4 regions of the Anaerospora sp. genome follow, and region 3 is predicted to be linked to each of the others. Evidence: riboswitches for the same ligand, from Rfam matches in the RefSeq annotation. Region 3 holds a riboswitch; each other region holds the start of a gene.
The links. Region 3 has a riboswitch for S-adenosylmethionine ahead of RTR76_RS04155 (methionine ABC transporter ATP-binding protein). Riboswitches for the same ligand answer to the same signal wherever they lie in the genome.

Region 1: linked by a shared signal. The riboswitch ahead of RTR76_RS13555 (YezD family protein) and the one ahead of RTR76_RS04155 (methionine ABC transporter ATP-binding protein) in region 3 are both predicted to bind S-adenosylmethionine.
Region 2: linked by a shared signal. The riboswitch ahead of metK (methionine adenosyltransferase) and the one ahead of RTR76_RS04155 (methionine ABC transporter ATP-binding protein) in region 3 are both predicted to bind S-adenosylmethionine.
Region 4: linked by a shared signal. The riboswitch ahead of RTR76_RS00650 (vitamin B12 dependent-methionine synthase activation domain-containing protein) and the one ahead of RTR76_RS04155 (methionine ABC transporter ATP-binding protein) in region 3 are both predicted to bind S-adenosylmethionine.

What each region holds. Positions count from the first base shown of each region.
Region 1 covers NZ_DALZUO010000016.1:73,429-78,120, reverse strand. Annotated here, with positions in the region: gene larE (ATP-dependent sacrificial sulfur transferase LarE) at 1-354, opposite strand, end outside; gene RTR76_RS13565 (homocysteine synthase) at 503-1,789, opposite strand; gene RTR76_RS13560 (YezD family protein) at 2,050-2,256, opposite strand; gene RTR76_RS13555 (YezD family protein) at 2,271-2,444, opposite strand; SAM riboswitch class I at 2,527-2,627, opposite strand; gene RTR76_RS13550 (hypothetical protein) at 2,703-2,864, opposite strand; gene RTR76_RS13545 (hypothetical protein) at 2,919-3,386, opposite strand; SAM riboswitch class I at 3,491-3,591, opposite strand; gene RTR76_RS13540 (DUF1847 domain-containing protein) at 3,662-4,339, opposite strand; gene RTR76_RS13535 (alpha/beta fold hydrolase) at 4,336-4,692, opposite strand, start outside.
Region 2 covers NZ_DALZUO010000004.1:79,676-84,367, reverse strand. Annotated here, with positions in the region: gene gmk (guanylate kinase) at 1-68, shown strand, start outside; gene rpoZ (DNA-directed RNA polymerase subunit omega) at 82-288, shown strand; gene coaBC (bifunctional phosphopantothenoylcysteine decarboxylase/phosphopantothenate--cysteine ligase CoaBC) at 297-1,487, shown strand; SAM riboswitch class I at 1,547-1,655, shown strand; gene metK (methionine adenosyltransferase) at 1,792-2,982, shown strand; gene RTR76_RS05225 (heavy metal-associated domain-containing protein) at 3,057-3,269, shown strand; gene priA (primosomal protein N') at 3,378-4,692, shown strand, end outside.
Region 3 covers NZ_DALZUO010000003.1:117,190-121,881, forward strand. Annotated here, with positions in the region: gene RTR76_RS04140 (MetQ/NlpA family ABC transporter substrate-binding protein) at 1-2, opposite strand, end outside; gene RTR76_RS04145 (MetQ/NlpA family ABC transporter substrate-binding protein) at 27-854, opposite strand; gene RTR76_RS04150 (methionine ABC transporter permease) at 902-1,555, opposite strand; gene RTR76_RS04155 (methionine ABC transporter ATP-binding protein) at 1,524-2,582, opposite strand; SAM riboswitch class I at 2,655-2,763, opposite strand; gene RTR76_RS04160 (YerC/YecD family TrpR-related protein) at 2,941-3,255, shown strand; gene hisZ (ATP phosphoribosyltransferase regulatory subunit) at 3,256-4,440, shown strand; gene RTR76_RS04170 (HDIG domain-containing metalloprotein) at 4,446-4,692, shown strand, end outside.
Region 4 covers NZ_DALZUO010000001.1:129,171-133,862, reverse strand. Annotated here, with positions in the region: gene RTR76_RS00655 (homocysteine S-methyltransferase family protein) at 1-1,101, opposite strand, end outside; gene RTR76_RS00650 (vitamin B12 dependent-methionine synthase activation domain-containing protein) at 1,162-1,848, opposite strand; SAM riboswitch class I at 1,910-2,012, opposite strand; gene RTR76_RS00645 (AAA family ATPase) at 2,267-3,028, shown strand; gene RTR76_RS00640 (ParB/RepB/Spo0J family partition protein) at 3,021-3,923, shown strand; gene RTR76_RS00635 (aspartate ammonia-lyase) at 3,966-4,692, shown strand, end outside.

The sequences.
Region 1 (4,692 bases), on a different contig from region 3:
GTTTTTAGCCCACTCTGCTAAAGCTCCAAAACGTGTTTTTTTACAAAAATAACAGCGTTGGTTGGTATTCTCTACAAAGTCAGGACTGTCCAGCTCACTGATAGTCAGCACAAGATGACGGATTCCAATGTGGCAGGCAGTCGCCTCGGCCTCTTTCAGCTCACTTTCCGGCAGGGTATCGGAGCAGGCCGTTATTGCTACCGCCTTATCTCCCTGTGCCCGGTAAGCTGCAGCCGCCAGAAAAGTGCTGTCCACACCTCCGGAAAAACCAATAACCGAGCTCTCTAATTCCTGTAAAAGCTGCAGCAATGCAGCAAGTTTCTTATCTAATTGTAACATGGTTGATTCCCCCATTATATGTCCGTAAAACCAATGTAGTACATTGTATTTACCATTATATTTTCGTGGTTGCCGGAGCAAATTCCTGTTACCGTCTCTTAATTTAACCAGAAAAAAGCCGGGCTGCCTCTGTCAGCAGCCCGGCTATCTGTATTTCCTATTATTACCTGGTAGCTGCGAGCGCCTGCTCCAGATCCTCAATCAAATCAGCGGCATCTTCGAGACCAAGCGACAGTCTTACCATATCGTCAGGTGCCCCTGCAGCACTGCGCTGTTCTGAAGTTAATTGAGAGTGAGTCGTACTTGCCGGATGAATGACAAGCGATTTGGCATCGCCAACATTGGCAAGCAGTGAGAAGAGCCGCAAGGAATCAATAAATTTCTTCCCGGCTGCTAAGCCGCCTTTAATGCCGAAGGTAAGGATAGCCCCTGCTCCCTCGGGTAGATATTTCTGGGCCAGCGCATAGTCCGTATGTCCAGGCAAACCAGGATAGCTAACCCACGATACCTGTTCATGTGCTTCCAGGTATTTGGCTACCGCTAACGCCGTTTCGCTATGACGCTTTAACCTGAGGTGCAGCGTCTCCAGACCCTGCAGGAACTGGAAGCTGTTGAACGGGCTTAAGCAAGCTCCTAAGTCGCGCAGTACCTGTACCCGCAGGCGGATGATATAAGCCAATGCCCCCAGTGCTTCCGTATAACGGATGCCATGATAGCTCGGATCAGGTTCGCTTAGCAGTGGGAATTTGCCGTTATTCCAGTCAAACTTACCACCATCGATGACCAAGCCGCCCATGGAGGTACCATGGCCACCAATAAATTTAGTAGCCGAGTGGACGACAATATCTGCTCCAAATTCAATCGGTCTGCACAGATAAGGTGTAGCAAACGTGCTGTCAATAATCAGCGGTATGCCATTCTCATGGGCAACTGCCGCAACTTTTTCAATATCCAGCACGTCAATCTTAGGATTGCCGATTGTTTCGGCATAAATAGCTTTTGTATTCGGAGTAATCGCTTTGCGGAAATTTTCCGGATCACTTGAGTCTACAAAATGTACCTTAATACCCAGCCGCGGCAATGTATAGGCAAACATGTTGTAAGTACCGCCATATAGACTGGCTGAACTGACGATCTCATCACCGGCCTGGGCAATATTGAATATTGCCGCGCTAATGGCTGCATGACCGGAGGCAAAGGCTAAAGCTCCCACTCCGCCCTCTAGAGCAGCAATGCGTTTCTCCAGGACATCAGTTGTCGGATTCATGATCCGCGTATATATGTTGCCAAATTCCTTTAAGCCAAACAAGTTTGCCGCATGCTCGCTGTCTCTGAAATTATAAGAGGTTGTCTGATAAATAGGTACTGCTCTCGAACCGGTTGTCGGATCAGGCTCTTGTCCTCCATGGACTGCTAAAGACGCTAAACGTAAGTTTTCTGGTAATGTCATCGTTCATTCTCCTCCCAATATTGTAACTGATAACTTTTATTTAGAGCCTTCAGTTTACTGATCGGCCTAGGGCGTGTTTTCAAACTATCAAGACGTCCACTGACGGTGCTTTTTGCACCATACTGCGTTAATTTTTTTTGAAATAAGGCCCATTATTCCTGCAAAAAATTGCCTTGCCTGGCACAAAAATCACTCGCCATTGACCATTCCGCTAGTTTGAAGACACACCCTAGGGCGTACCTTCCAACCAGGAATAAGACCTAAATTCCATCGCCAAATATACCTTCAAGACCGGTAACCCGGCTTTTATCCGTTCGTTCCACCTGAACGACTTTTCCATTTTTAACAACAAATACGACCTGACCATATTTTAATCCGCCGATTGCCTCAAGTATCATTTTCTGAAGCTCAGCGGAATTTTTGGAGTTCTTGCTAGGCGCTGCCAGCTCGGCTTTACTCTTCTCCATTCCCTGTGCCTCCTTTAAACAAGTCTTATTTTTTCGTGTTTTTCCAGTTGAATGACCCGCGAATCCTGGATAATAAGAGTAATGGTTCCATGCAGCATCCCTTTGAAGGATTTCTCTATTTTTTCCAGCACTTCATCGGAAATAACTTCCTCGCTCTTAGGGGCTGGCTTATTCGTATTCTTTGTCAAATTGCTCACTCCATTTCTAACCGGTTATCGCTTCACCACAACGAAAAACCCCTTTCCGAAGAAAGGAGTTACATACGCCTTTCTCTCATCTCTCAGGGTTATCCTGCTGGAATTAGCACCTTAAGCATTGCCGCCGGTTGCCGGGTGTCATCGGGCCAGTCCCTCGACCACTCTTGATAAGAGTTTATGCAATTTAATGAATAAATTCTACCATCCTCTTACACCTCTGTCAACACTGGATTTACATTTGCTTTCCCACTACACACTATTGCCTTCTGCTCTATCTGCAGCACCGTCATAAACGCTTTGTTCAAAGGAAATTACCTTGCCGTCCCTGATAGTAATAACTATTTGATTGTAGCCTTTTTTAGAAGCCGCTGCTCCAGTTTCTTTACCGGTTTTATCTATTTTCTGTTCCATATATACCCTCTCTTTTCCTAACAATACCGTACAAATGTCTTTCAGCTCCAAAACTTATATAAATGCAATGCCAAATTTACTCTCCAGAATACTTACCATTGATGGCAGATGAGTCGTTGGTAATAGCATTGTTATTTGATGGACCGAGCCAAACATTCGTAAAAGTGGTATCTGCTGCGAAAGGAGTTCTCCGGTAATACGGGCAGTCAATTCCGGTACTTGTGTAACCTTGCCACCACTGATGGACACAATTGAACATTGCTTTTCAATATCAAAGCAACAGCCTAGCTGCTTTAAACCAGTATAAACAACATCTATTGCTTCCTCCGGCACCGTAAACATCACTTGCTCGGAGCGAATGCTGATTAATTCTAAATTCACATTGTTACGGGCAAGCTCTTGCAGTATGTGTGAAACAGCACAAGAGCTGTTCAGCAAATTTACTTTTACATGGGCAACGCAAGAAAAACTATCAACCGTAGTTAGTAATTCGTCTGCTATTGACACGCTTTCCAATGTCAAATCCTTCACCTCCAACATGTATCGCTAAAGCACTCCAGGGTTGGAGGCATCCATAATAAAAAGCCCCCTTCCACGAGGAAAGGGGCTTTTTAATTCCGACCTTTCTCTCATCTCTCAGGATAAATCCTGCTGGAATTAGCACCACTGCATTGCTGCCGGTTGCTGGGTGTCATCGGGCCAGTCCCTCGACCACTCTAGATAAGAGTCATATTCAATTGTGACGATTTTAACATTTTTTTCGGTCACTTGTCAATGCCCTATTATTGTTCATTTCGCTATTCTTTTGTCTGCAGCAGCCGCTTATAATACGAATGTGCAGTGTATAAAGCAACTGCCGGATTGTGCCCTGTCAGCCGGTCTTTTGTAATAAGAGTGGTAACTAAAGCATCCGAGTATTTAATAAACAGCGAATCATGTCCTACACACAGTCCTACAACCACATTAAGGTCTGTTTTGTGGTAGTTTAATATGCGGGCCTGAAGAATGGGATTACACATTGCTTCATGACCGCCCGGTTTAATTTTGTGCTCTTCCAGTATGCCGATCTCCGCTTTATCCACCGAGCCTACCTTACAAATTACGCTGTAATAGGTGAGTCCTTTGGCAGTGAGAATATCCGCAAAGATTTTTGCCTCTTCAATCAACCCGGCACAGGTGGCAATACCGATCTTTTTCGCACCGATGCGATTGGCAAACTCAATAATTTCTTCTACTCGGGTTAGCTTACCATAAAAAAGTCCCTCTACCTGGGCCGAAGCTCTGGCTACTATCGCATCCTCTTCGTCCCCTTGGAGGTAGTTTTTTATTTCTTCAATATCCTCAGCAATAGGATGGCCATCATTATCCTTGGTTGTCAGGCAAAAGCCTGGGAACGCTTTGCTTCTAGTCCGGCAATTGTAAATACTGCAGTCAGTGCAGGATAAGCTCTCTACATTTTTTTCTCTCACCATCATAATCCCTCCGTTTGTTTTTCTAACCAGCCTACCAGCAGCGAAGTGAGTTCCGCATGCCTTCCGGCAAACACATGATCGGCAGGAATAATCTCCAACTGTTTTTCGCGTTTGTACCGGGAGTACAATTCCTGTGAGCCCGCTAGCGGCACAACGGCATCCTCATCACCATGCACAATGAATAGCGGCGTTTGATAAGACTGTGCTTTAACTAAAGGTTCATAGCGCTTCTCCAGCAGCTCCCTTGCAAAACGGGGACTGAGGCTAAAGCCTTTATTTAAGAAGTTGGCAATAGTTTCGCCCTGTACGGACCGCTGCCACAACTCGGGACCAAGAATGATATCGCAAAAGTTGTC
Region 2 (4,692 bases), on a different contig from region 3:
GTAAGGTAAAGCGAAACAATGCATTAATTGAACATATATGCCATGACAAATGCAGATTAGAAGAATAGAGGTGGGACTACGATGATACATCCATCCTTAGATAGTTTAGTAAGTAAAGTAGACAGTAAATATACGCTGGTTACACTTGCTGCCAAGAGAGCCAGAGAAATTATGAGCGGAGAACCGGCAGCGGCTGAAAGCAAATCGAATAAACCTGTTACTCTTGCCTTGGAAGAAATTTCGCAAAATAAAGTTACTTTTGAGCGTACCAAGACAGGTATTAAGTAGGTGGAAGAATGCTGCTAGGCAAAAATATCGTTCTTGGTGTAACCGGTGGTATTGCAGCATATAAGGCGGTTGAGATCGTCAGCCGCCTTAAGAAAGCCGGAGCTTCTGTTCATGTTATCATGACAGAAGGTGCAACGAAATTTGTTACACCGCTAACCTTTCGTGAACTGAGTGCGAATCCGGTAGCTGTGAAAATGTGGGAAGAGCCAAAAACCTGGAATGTTGAGCACATTGCATTAGCAACTTTAGCTGATTTGTTTTTAATTGCACCTGCCACAGCTAATATAATTGGTAAAATTGCAAATGGCATTGCCGATGATATGTTAAGTACTACTGTTATGGCTACTAAAGCGCCAGTCATATTGGCGCCGGCTATGAATACCAATATGTATCTTAACCCCATTACACAGCAAAATATCGCAAAGCTGGCATCGCTGGGATATCATTTTATTGAACCGGGCACTGGTATGTTGGCATGTGGTGTCGAGGGACCTGGCCGCTTGGCTGAACCGAGTAGAATCGTTGAGTATGTAGAGAATCTTACAAAGCAGAGCTGTTCTTTGGCAGGAAAAAAAGTTCTGATTACTGCTGGTGGCACTCGTGAGCCGCTTGATCCGGTTCGGTATATTGGCAATCGGTCAAGCGGTAAAATGGGCTATGCTCTTGCAGCAGCTGCTGCTGAGAGAGGTGCTGCAGTTTTACTGGTGTCAGGACCTACAAACTTACCTGCACCTCAGGGCGTTGCTGTTGTAAACGTTGAATCGGCGCAGGAGATGCGCAATGCTGTTTTGGCTGAATATCCTGATGCCGATATTGTCATTAAGGCGGCAGCTGTTGCCGATTATCGCAGCGTCGCACAGGCGGAGCATAAAATCAAAAAGAATGATGAAACGTTGACGATTCTCTTAGAAAAAAATCCGGATATACTCGCTGAATTGGGCAGACTAAAAACGAAGCAAATATTAATTGGCTTTGCAGCAGAGACGGAGCAGTTGGTTACCTATGCTACCGAGAAACTCAACCGTAAGAATGCGGATATGATTGTTGCCAATAATGTGATGCTGCCTGATGCTGGCTTCAATACGGATACGAATATTGTTAAGCTGCTTTATCGTGATGGGCGAATAGAAGATCTGCCCAAAATGGAAAAAACCAAACTTGCCGGTATTATATTAGACAAAATTTGTGGATTAATGTAGAAATTTCTTGCTTTTTCACCTCTTTTATTTTACAATTGCTTTGGTGAAAACTATATAAATGCTCATCGAGAGTTGGTGGAGGGACAGGCCCAATGAAACCGCGGCAACCATTCGACATTTATGCGAAAACGGTGCCAATTCCGGCAGATTTATTCTGCAAGATGGGGAGTGCGCGTCACCCTCCCCTGTGGGAGTTTTTTTTTATCTTATTCAACATTTACAGCTTTTGAATATGATAATATAGACTTCACCTAACTCGAAATATGTCGAGGTCTTAAAATAATACTCTTTAGGAGGTTGTAAGGTGGATAAAAAACGAGTGCTGTTTACATCTGAATCCGTAACGGAAGGGCATCCTGATAAAATAGCTGATCAAATTTCGGACAGTGTTCTTGATGCAATTATTGCTCAGGATCCTGCTGCACGGATAGCTTGTGAAACATTAGTGACAACTGGTATCGTTCATGTAGTTGGTGAGATTACAACAAAATGCTATGTAGATATTCCCAAAATTGTCAGGGAAACGATTAAAAATATTGGCTACACACGTGCTAAGTTTGGTTTTGATAGTGAAACCTGCGGCGTGTTAATATCGATTGACGAACAATCTCCAGATATTGCCATGGGGGTTAATCAAGCGTTAGAAGCCAAACAAGGTCAGTCGGATGAAGTTGAAGCTATTGGCGCCGGCGATCAGGGCATGATGTTCGGCTATGCTACCAATGAAACTCCTGAATATATGCCTTTACCAATTTCATTAGCACATAAATTGGCAAGACGGTTATCAGAAGTTCGGAAAAACGGACAATTGGATTATCTGCGTCCTGACGGCAAGACACAGGTTACTGTCGAGTATATTGATGGCAAACCTTCACGCGTTGATACTATTGTTATTTCAACCCAGCACAGCCCGGACGTCGATTTGAAAACAATTGAACAAGATCTTCTATCTGCAGTCATTACTCCTGTAGTGCCGGCAGAGCTGCTTGACGATAAAACAAAATATTATATTAATCCTACCGGCCGTTTCGTAGTTGGCGGTCCGCAGGGTGACTCAGGATTAACCGGGCGCAAGATCATAGTAGATACGTATGGCGGGATGGCCCGTCATGGTGGTGGCGCTTTCTCGGGCAAAGATCCTACAAAAGTGGATCGTTCGGCTGCCTATGCTGCCCGTTACGTCGCAAAGAATGTGGTAGCTGCCGGGTTAGCTGATAAATGTGAAATTCAATTAGCTTATGCAATTGGTGTTGCCCGTCCGGTATCTATTTTTGTTGAAACATTTGGCACAGCCAAGGTTGAGGAAAGTAAAATTGCCCAATTAGTAGATAAACATTTCGATCTGCGTCCTGCCGGTATTATTAAGTCACTTGACTTACGTCGTCCTATATACCGTCAAACCGCTGCCTACGGTCATTTTGGCCGCACGGATGTTGATTTACCGTGGGAAGCAACTGATAAAGCCCAAATTCTGCGTCAAGAAGCAGGTTTATAATTTGCGAGTGAGAATTTCAGTCCCTGGTAATACTAATATTGCCCATGAAATTAACCAAGGGGGTTAGTATTACTGTGCAAAAAAAATCGACCTATCGTGTAGGTGGGCTCAAGGGTGAACATTGTCGGGATCGAATCGAGCATACGCTATCGCATCTTGATGGAGTTTCCGGTGTCGATGTGGATCTTACATCGAAAAAGGTTACAATTGAGTACAATTCAGAGGTAGTTGCGGACGGTTACATCGAAGAAACGCTGCAAACACTGGGTTACTCAATTCAAGGATAGGGCGTTGTGCCCTAGCAGGTGTTTTCTATTCTATCTCGAAATAATTTAGGTACATGAACCGGAAGAGGGACTGTAAAGTCCCTCTCTCTTATTGTCAGGAGACATTATATGAACGAAATTGCGCAAGTCATTGTAAATATTCCTGTGCGCACAGTAAATAAGGCTTTTTCTTATTCTATACCCAGCGAGCTGGACTATGTCAATATTGGCTGGCGGGTGGTTGTTCCTTTTGGAGGACGCAAGGTAGAGGGATTTATTACCGGGATGAATTCCGGGGATACATCTGGGTTAAAACCATTATTAGATACACTGGATGATGGACCATGGTTTGATGAACATATGCTTAAAACTGCACAATGGATATGTGACTATTACTTATGCACGTTAGCTGAGGCTTTACGCTTGTTTATTCCAGGAAAGGCGGGGATAAAGAGTAACTCAGCTTTTCGCGCAAACGAGGAGTGCGGTGAACAGGACGTTATCAAGCTGCTTACGGCCAAACCGGTGATTTACGGGCAGCTGTATCATTTTCTGCTTAATGAGGGGCAGCATAGTTTGACTCAGCTGGAAAAAAAATTCGGTGACGGTATCAAACGTGTGATTCGCTCGCTTGTTCGTTCTGGCCTGATTACGATAGAGTCGGTAACAAGAAATACCAATCATGCAAAGTTTATGCGCTATGTGGAACTAGCGATAAGTGCTGACGAGGCGCAGCAGGTACGGAATTCCCTGGCGAACCGCCCTGCCCAAAAGCGTTTGCTGGACCTGCTTCTAGCCAAACAAAGCTTGCCGTTAGCTGTGCTGAAAGCTGATGGTGTTAATGCCGATACGGTAAAGAGACTTGTCGATACCGGAGCAGCTGTCATGAAAGAGCGGCAGCTTTTGCGGGATAGCTATGCAGATATACGCTGTGTTGCCTCTGATGTACAACTTACCGGCGAGCAGCAGTCAGCACTTGAGGCTATTTTGCCTGCAGTGGAAGCGAAGCAGCACAAATCGTTTCTTGTCCACGGAATTACCGGCAGCGGCAAGACGCAGGTGTATCTGGAAGCGGTTGCAGCGGTCCGCTGTTTGGGGCGGCAGGCAATTGTACTTGTTCCGGAGATTGCGCTTACTAATCAGATTGTAACCCGTTTTAAGGCACGCTTTGGTGATGATGTGGTGGTCATACACAGTAAATTGTCAGTCGGGGAGCGTTTTGATGCCTTTCAGCGATTAAAGAGTAATCAGGCCGGAATTGTTATCGGCGCCAGGTCGGCTATTTTTGCGCCGGTACAAAACTTAGGGTTGATTGTCATGGATGAAGAGCATGAATTTACTTATAAGCAAGAAGAAACGCCGCGTTATCACACCCGCCAGGTAGCGCTCTATCGTGGAAAGCTGTCAGGTGCACCCGTCATATTGGGAAGCGCAACTCCGTCGC
Region 3 (4,692 bases):
ATTGGAAGAGCCTCCCTAGTTTTTAGTTAGAACGCAGGTACAACTGCGCCTTGGTATTTTTCATTGATGAATTTCTTTACGTCTTCAGAAGTCAGCGCTTTGGTCAGCTTCTGAATTTCAGGGCGGTTTTCGTCGCCTTTGCGAACAGTAAGGATATTAACATAAGGGGAATCATTTTGTTCAATGAACAGCGCATCTTTAGTAGGGACTAATTTGGCTTCCAAAGCGTAGTTAGTATTAATAACGGCAATTGCCACATCATCTAAAGCACGGGGCAGTTGAGGTGCTTCCAGTTCAGAAATTTTGAGGTTTTTAGGGTTGTCGGTAACATCTTTAACAGTAGCATTTATGCCAACGCCGTCTTTCAGTTTAATGAGGCCCGCTTTGGCAAGAAGAGCAAGTGCGCGTCCGCCGTTAGTAGGATCATTGGGAATAGCTACCTGAGCGCCATTGGCTATTTCGTTCAGGTTTTTAATTTTCTTAGAGTAAACGCCCATTGGTTCAATATGAACAGCAGCGGTATAAGTGAGCTGCAGATTGCGTTCGGCAGCGAATTTAGTCAGATAAGGAATGTGCTGGAAGAAGTTAGCATCCAGCTCTTTTTCTGCAACAGCAACATTAGGACGGACATAGTCGGAGAACTCAACGATTTGCAGATCAATACCATCTTTCTCAAGCAAGGGCTTTACGACCTTTAGAATTTCCGCATGAGGAACTGCAGTTGCACCTACTTTTAGCACTGTTTTAGCTGTTTGCGCAGGAGCTTTGGCAGAGTTATTGGATGAGCTGCCGCATCCTGCGGCGACAAGAGCCAGAGTAAGCACGGAAATAAGTAAGAGAGCTAATTTTTTCATCGTGAATTCCTCCTGAATTTTTAATTTTAGTTTATTATTTTTGGAATTTATTTTTTGTTAAGCCGGCGGGCGAGATAATCTCCCCCCGACTGGACAAGCTGAACCTGGGCAATAAGGATCACTACCGTTGCCAGCATAATATCGGCCCGGAACCGTTGGTACCCGTAGCGAATAGCCAGGTCACCCAGCCCGCCGCCGCCAATAGCTCCGGCCATTGCCGAGTAACCGATGAGGCTGATAATGGTAATGGTGAGACCAAGGATAATGGCAGGGAGCGCTTCCGGCAGCAAGACTTTTTTAATAATTTCCCAGGGGGAGGCTCCCATGGCCTGGGCGGCTTCGATTACGCCGTGATCTACTTCCTTTAAGGCTGCTTCCACAATGCGTCCGACAAAAGGGATCGCGGCAATACTTAAGGGGACAACCGCCGCATTGGTTCCGATAGAGGTACCGACAATCATGCGGGTGATCGGGATAATAGCGACCATCAGAATGATGAAGGGAGTGGAGCGGGCAGCATTGACAATTGCGCCTAACACACTATTTAAAGGGATATTCTCAAGGATGTGTCCTTTATCTGTTGTAACCAGTATGACGCCTAACGGAATACCGACCAGTGCAGCAACAAAAGCCGAGATCGCTACCATATAGGTAGTTTCCAATAATGCCTCAACCAGCAGCGCGAGCATTTCTTGCGACATAGCCGATCACCTCAATTCCCAAATCTTTTGCCCGTAAATAGTTCAAGGCATTTTCAATATTTTGCTGTTCTCCCGATAGTTCAACGATCAGTGTTCCAAAAGGAGTGCTTTGAATATGGTCGATATTGCCGTAGAGGATGCTGGTATCTACATTAAAGCGGCGGATCATACCGGCGATAATCGGTTCTCCCGCAGCATGCCCGATGAAGGATAAGCGCAGAACCAGGTTTCCATCCTGCAGGGGAGTCGCTGAGAAATTTGTATCAAGGAAGATATCTGGCAAATCGTAGTTAATGATGGCCCGGATAAACTCCCGCGTAGTTGCAGATTTTGGTTTTGTAAAGATATCAAGCACCGGTCCTTGCTCAATAATCAAACCACCTTCGATGACTGCGACGCGATTGCAAATTTCTTTGATAACCTGCATTTCGTGTGTGATTAAGACAATAGTTAAATTGAGTTTCTCATTAATACTTTTTAATAAATCAAGGATGGATTTAGTTGTCTGCGGGTCGAGGGCAGATGTAGCTTCGTCACAGAGCAGCACCAGCGGTTTGCTGGCAAGTGCCCGGGCAATACCTACCCGCTGCTTCTGACCGCCGCTAAGCTGTGCCGGATATTGATCTTTCTTATCCGTTAATCCTACCAACTCTAAGAGTGGCAGCACATCGGCAGCGATTTCTGCCTTGCTTTTTCCGGCCAGCTCTAATGGGAAGGCGACATTCTCATACACAGTACGGGAGGAGAGAAGGTTGAAATGCTGGAAGATCATGCCGATCCTCTTGCGCATATTTCGTAAATCCTGCTCGCTCATGGTCGTTAATTCCTGATTATCTACCGTTACGGTACCTGTAGTTGGCTGTTCAAGCATATTGATGCAGCGGATAAGTGTACTTTTACCGGCGCCGCTTTTGCCAATAACGCCGAAAATCTCGCCCTGGTCAACTTTTAGATCTATACCTTTAAGGGCGTCCACTTGTCCGGCGGTACCCTGATAGGTTTTAGTAATACCTGACAAATTAATCATGGTTATAGTTGCTCCTTTCTAAAAAACAAAAAAACCTCTTCGACAAAGACGAAGAGGTAGTTAACCTTTTAATCTTCATCTGCCGGGATAAACTCCCGTGGAATTGGCACCGTTTTCACATTGCTGTGATTGGTTGCCGCGGCGTCATAGGGCCATTCCCTCAGCCAACTCTTGATGAAATGAGTTTTCTATGTAGTTGATGTAACAAATAGTATCATGGTAGTGTAAACATGTCAAGTAAAAAAATATCACTTTATTTATCACGAAGTAAAGAAAAAAAGGATTAAAGACAGGAAAAAGATGTTTATACTAGAATAGTAATTACAATGAAAAGAAATCCAGTGAAGGAGCGATGACCATGACGGTCAATCCGAAATTAAAGGATGCCCTGACAGATCAGTTGTTTAAGGCAGTTTTAGCACTCCAGTCAGAGGAAGAATGCTATCAGTTTTTTGAGGATATTTGTACAATCAGCGAATTAAAGTCACTGGCCCAGCGCCTGGAAGTAGCCCGCATGCTGCAGGAAGGCCATATTTATGACGATATTGTCCTCCGGACGGGAGCAAGCACAGCAACGATCAGCCGGGTCAAACGATGCTTGCACTATGGAGCGGATGGTTATAAGGTGATCCTGGACCGTTTAAAAGATACAGCTGATGGGGGAGACGCATAAATGAAACAAGACTATGTACCGCAAATTCCGTATGGCACACGCGATTTTCTGCCCCGTGAGGCAGGTCGCAAACGGGTGGTTGAAGCAGGTTTGGCCCAGCTTTTTGGCAATTGGGGCTATGATGAGGTTGTAACTCCTACCTTCGAATATCTGGAAACACTGATGGTTGGCGCAACGAATGACGTAGAACAGCATATGTTTAAGTTTTTGGATAAGAATAATCGTATATTGGCACTGAGGCCGGATATGACGACGCCTATTGCCCGGACAGCTGCAACTCGCATGCGCGAAGCAGGAGTGCCGCTGCGCTTGTTTTATTTGACGAATGTTTTCCGGTATGAACTGGCCCAGGCTGGCCGGCAATGCGAGTTTTACCAGGCCGGAGTGGAACTTCTGGGAGCACCGGGACCCGCTGCCGATGCAGAGATTATTGCACTGGCTGTTGCGTCTATGCAGGAAGCCGGTTTAACCAACTTTCAAGTCAGTCTCGGTCAGGTGGATTTTATTAATGGCATTATGGCGGAAAGTGAATTGAATCCCGCCCAGCGCCAGCAGGTCAAAGCCGCAATTGTCCGGCGTGATCTTGTTGGATTGGGAGAAATCCTCAGTGCCAGCGGCTTGAGCGCCGATATGCAGAAGTTCCTCAAAAGTATTCCTGTGCTGCATGGCCGCCAGGAAGTATTTGAGCAGGCCTACAAGATGGCTCCTAATGAGGTCAGCCGGGCAGCGCTCGATAATCTGGCGGATATTTTCCGGCTGTTGACTAGCTATGGTGTACAGGAGCATGTTAATTTTGATTTGGGGCTCATTCGTGATTTTGACTATTATACCGGTATGGTATTTGAAGGCTATACACCGGGCTTGGGTTTCCCGATCTGCGGCGGCGGCAGGTACGACAAAATGCTTGCGGCCTTCGGCAGCGACAGTCCGGCAACCGGCTTTGCTCTCGGCATTGAAAGGGTGCTGCTGGCACTGGAGCGCCAGGGCTTAAGCACACCGCCAGCAGACAAAGACTGTTATGTAGCCTGGCAAGGCAATAGCTTGCCAGAGGCAATTGCAACAGCGAATAAGCTTAGGGCAGAAGGCTGGCGGGTCGAATTGGCACTGGAGGCCGAGAGCCGGGAGGCTGCAGAAATAAACACGAGGCAGCGGTGTTGTACCAAGCTCCATTATATAGGTGGTTAACAAAAATGCTAAAGCGAATCAATCAGGTTGTTAGTGCATTGACGGCAACGATAACCGATGCTGACCGTGATTTTGTCGGTCGCGAGCTTCGTCCGGCAGAGCAGCGGCTTTTCTGGAATATGAATAAGCCAGACCAGCGCCATGCCCTGAATGTGGCATATACGGCGCTGCGTCTGGCAAAAGACCGGACAGATATTGATAAGCCGCTGCTTACCCAATGTGCTTTATTGCACGATGTGGGGAAGGTAAAGG
Region 4 (4,692 bases), on a different contig from region 3:
CATAGCAGCTGCCTGGTCAATACCGGGGACACCCATATTTACGTCAAGTATTTTCGCGCCTGCCCGAACCTGGCCGAGAGCTTCTTTCTTTACTGCGATAAACTGGCCTTCCTTTATATCTGCAGCCAATGCTTTTCGCCCGGTAGGATTAATCCTTTCGCCAATGATGGCAGTAGGAAAGGAGGGTCCGAGAAAGACTGTTTTGCTGCGGCTGGTTAAAGCTGTATATGCCGGTACTTGACGATGCGGCACCAGATTTTGGTCGAAATGATCTACTACGTTTCGAATCTCCTTAATATGATCAGGTGTTGTACCGCAACAACCACCAATGTAAGAAACACCTGCAGAAAGCAATTTAGGTATCCACTCGGCCATTTGCGCAGCACTCATCGGAAATACAGTCTGACCATTGATTAGTTCCGGCATACCGGCGTTGGCCTGAATACTGATAGGCAAGCTGGTTGCTTTGGCGAGGCTTTCTGCAATTGGCAGCAGTTGAGCCGGACCAAGCGAGCAATTAGCGCCGATAACAGAGGCACCCATTGCCTCAAGAATGATAGCTGCCGTCTGTGGGTCTGTTCCTGTGACTGTCCGGCCATCTGCTCCGTAGGAGAGCTGACAAATAACAGGCTTAGTTGTGGCTGCTTTAGCAGCTAATAAAGCTGCACGCATCTCCTGGATATCAATTACTGTTTCTATCAGGATATAATCAACACCCGCTTCAGCGAGAGCACAAATTTGCTCATAGAAAACATCGTAGGCTTCATCAAAGCCTAAATTGCCGATTGGTGTAATAAATTTACCTGTTGGTCCTACAGAGCCGGCAATCTTAGTTTGTGGGCCGCAAGCCTGGCGTGCAGCATTAACAGCGCATTTATTGAGCTCTGCCACTTTATTGCTCAAACCATAGTGCTGAAGTTTGATACGGTTGGCACCGAATGTATTTGTTTCAATGATCGTAGCACCGCTGGCAATGTACTGCTGATGGATTGCGGTAATGATATGAGGCTGTTCAATATTATACAATTCCGGACAATAGCCAAGTGGTAACCCTGCTTGCTGCAGCATGGTACCCATAGCACCGTCAAATACATGAATCATAGTAGGTTAGGCTCCTTTCTTTATAAAAAGGGATTGTTTTTATTTGTATGTAAGAGACTGTTATTTTGTTTTCTTGCTGTGGCAATCGACTTGGCTACAATTTGCACATGTGTTCTTGATCTCTGAATCTGCAGCTGTAACCATAGTAGATGAGCGGGGAATAAAACCAATGACGGCGGATACTGATTTTCTAGGTGACATCATAGACGTTTCAGTTACTGTAATACCGATTTGTTCGGCTCCGGCAAGTTTAATGATTGCGGTCTGAGCTGTGATGTCCCAGTTGCCATAGCCAGGGCTGAAGCGCCAGGTGGTTTTATACCCAAGACGGGCTGCCTGCTGGTCAATTAACTCATTCAGTTGATCAGCTACCATTTCGACAGCAGTAGTAGCTGCTGCATCCAGTAGTAATGCCGAGGTGTATTCACCTTTTTCAAAATGACCGGTTATTGCTTGCTCTAATTGCTTGCCGATTGTTACAGCTAATATAGCTACTTTTTCAGCACCAGCAAGATGTTTTTTGATAACTTCACCGGTGAGTTTTAATGGTTCAAGGGCTGCAATGAGTGCCTGCTCTGATTGGTAGGGGTATATCTCATAAATCCCCGCAGGTTTTGCCAGGCTTTGTACCTCTAAGCAAGCTTCACTTATTAGTTTAGTCGGGAAATCCTCACTTCGTGCCAGTCCGGCATAACGGCGAGTTTCCTTTTCATCAACTTTTTGTAATGTGGCATTATAAACCGGCACTGATTTCCCTCCTTATAATACATAAGCCCCCAATCCGTAAGGAAAGGGGGCAATACCTTTCCTCTCATCTTTCAGGAATACTTTCCTGCTGGATTTGGCACCACTGCATTGCTGCCGGTTGCCGGGTGTCATCGGGCCAGTCCCTCGACCTCTCTGGATAAGAGATATTAGTATGTAGTTATCGTAATGGAATTACTATATCGTATTAGACGAGAAGTTGTCAACTAAAGGTTAATATTTATCGTTATGTTAACCATAATGATAAATATTAACCTGTTTCATTTTATTATTATTATGTTAATAAGAATAAAGTTTTGTCGGGCAATGGCTTTTCTGGTATTAAGATGTATTTTTTGCAGGAGAAAGATGGTTTTATGTGGAAGTTCAGCAAGACTTACATTAGATGAGGTGAATTATTTTGGTTAAAGTGATCGCCATTGCCAATCAGAAGGGAGGCGTTGGTAAAACAACAACTTCTGTTAATCTGAGCGCCTGTTTGGCCGCGCTTGGCAAAAAGGTACTGCTTGTTGATATAGATCCGCAAGGAAATTCTACGAGTGGCCTGGGAGTAAACAAATCAACTATTAAGCGGTGTGTATATGATGCTTTGGTTAATGATGTGCCAATCGAGTCGCTAACGCTGCAAACAGAAGTCCCCAATTTATCATTATTGCCTGCTACTATTCAGCTAGCAGGTGCAGAAATCGAATTAGTATCCATTATGTCCCGTGAAACAAAAGTAAAGCGTGCACTAGATAAAATTAAGTACAATTATGATTTTGTGATTATTGATTGCCCTCCTTCATTAGGTCTTTTAACGATTAACTCTTTAACTGCTGCCAATTCTGTTCTTGTCCCTATTCAGTGCGAGTTCTATGCGCTGGAAGGATTAACACAATTGATGAATACCATACAGCTCGTTCAAAAAAACTTAAATCCTTCTCTTACCTTGGAAGGGGTAGTTCTTACAATGTTTGATGCCAGAACAAACCTCTCTATTCAGGTTGTAGATGAAGTGAAAAATCATTTTCGTAATAAGGTATATCAAACAATTATTCCCCGTAATGTCCGCTTAAGTGAAGCGCCCAGCCATGGTCAGCCTGTTATGATTTATGATCCAAAATCCAAAGGGGCAGAAGTTTATTTTGATTTAGCTAGAGAGGTGATTGGTGATGAGTAAACGTGGATTAGGTCGTGGCTTAGACGCTCTTATACAAACCGCGTCAACAACCAATAGCGAACAACTTGGACCAACTACAGATATTCCTGTAACGATTATTACACCTAATAAATTTCAGCCTAGACGAGTATTTGATTCAGAGGCTTTAGCGGATTTAGCACAATCAATTAAGCAATATGGTGTTGTTCAACCAATAGTTGTGCGTAAGACGCTCAATGGTTATGAGTTGGTTGCAGGCGAGCGGCGCTGGCGGGCATCACAATTAGCAGGTTTAAAAACCATTCCCGCTGTTATTAGAGAGTATACTGATGCAGAAATGACGGAAATTGCATTAATTGAGAATCTGCAGCGGGAAGATTTAAATCCGATTGAGGAAGCTTTTGCTTATAAAAAGCTGATGGAAGAATTCGGACTTACGCAAGAAGAAGTAGCTCGTAAGATTGGTCGTAGTCGATCTCACATCGCGAATATGGTCCGATTGCTTAATTTAACGCTTGTTGTACAAGAACATGTTTCACGTGGAACATTATCGATGGGACAAGCAAGACCAATTTTATCATTAGAAAGTGAAGAATTACAGATTGAAGCTGCAGATATTATTATCGAAGAAGATCTGTCTGCCCGTGATGCAGAGGAGTTAGTGAAACGTTTAGCTACAACACCGCGAGTAAGAAAACAGGTGCAACCTGAGAAAAGAGAATTTTTTCTAGTTGAAGCTGAGGATCGTCTCAAAATGATTCTCGGGACGCAGGTGAAAATTAAACCAGGCAAAATTAAAAGCAAAATAGAAATTGAATTTTATTCTGGAGATGATTTAGAACGAATCATTGAGACTCTTGGCGCGCCACAGGCGGAAGCGGCAGCTAGTAAGCTTCAAGGACCTTTAGTTGTGTAATGTTTCACGTGAAACAAAAAAACATAGCAATAGGTGATTGCAATGGATAATGCTTTTCGTGTAGAAAAAGACCTCATCGGTGAACGGAACGTTCCAGCTGAAGCCTACTATGGCATACACACAGTGAGAGCAGTAGAAAATTTCTCGATGAGCGGATTTCCGGTAGACTTAACACTTATCAAGGCTATTGCATTAATTAAAAAGGCCGCTGCTATGACTAATAGTGAATTAGGATGGTTAGAACCTGCAATTGGCAATGCAATTATCAAAGCAGCTGAAGAAGTAATAGATGGACGGTGGAATGAACAATTTGTCGTGGATGCCTTACAAGGGGGAGCAGGAACTTCGACCAATATGAATGTCAATGAAGTACTCGCTAACCGGGCAATCGAGTTATTAGGCGGCAATCGCGGTGAATATGGCCTGGTACATCCGCTTAATCATGTTAACCTCCATCAGTCAACAAACGATGTTTATCCGACAGCACTTAGAATAGCAGCAATATGGCTGTTGCAACCGTTAAGTGAAGCCTGTGCAGCTTTACAGCAGCAATTACAAGAAAAAGAGGCGCAGTTTGCTGCGGTTGTTAAGGTTGGTCGAACTCAGCTGCAAGATGCAGTTCCTATATTGCTCGGTCAGGAGTTTAGTGCTTTTGCTCAGGCAATTTCTCGTGACCGGTGGCGGCTATATAAAGTGGAAGAGCGACTCCGCCAGACCAATTTAGGTGGTACTGCAGTGGGGACAGGATTAAATGCGGATCGAAAATACA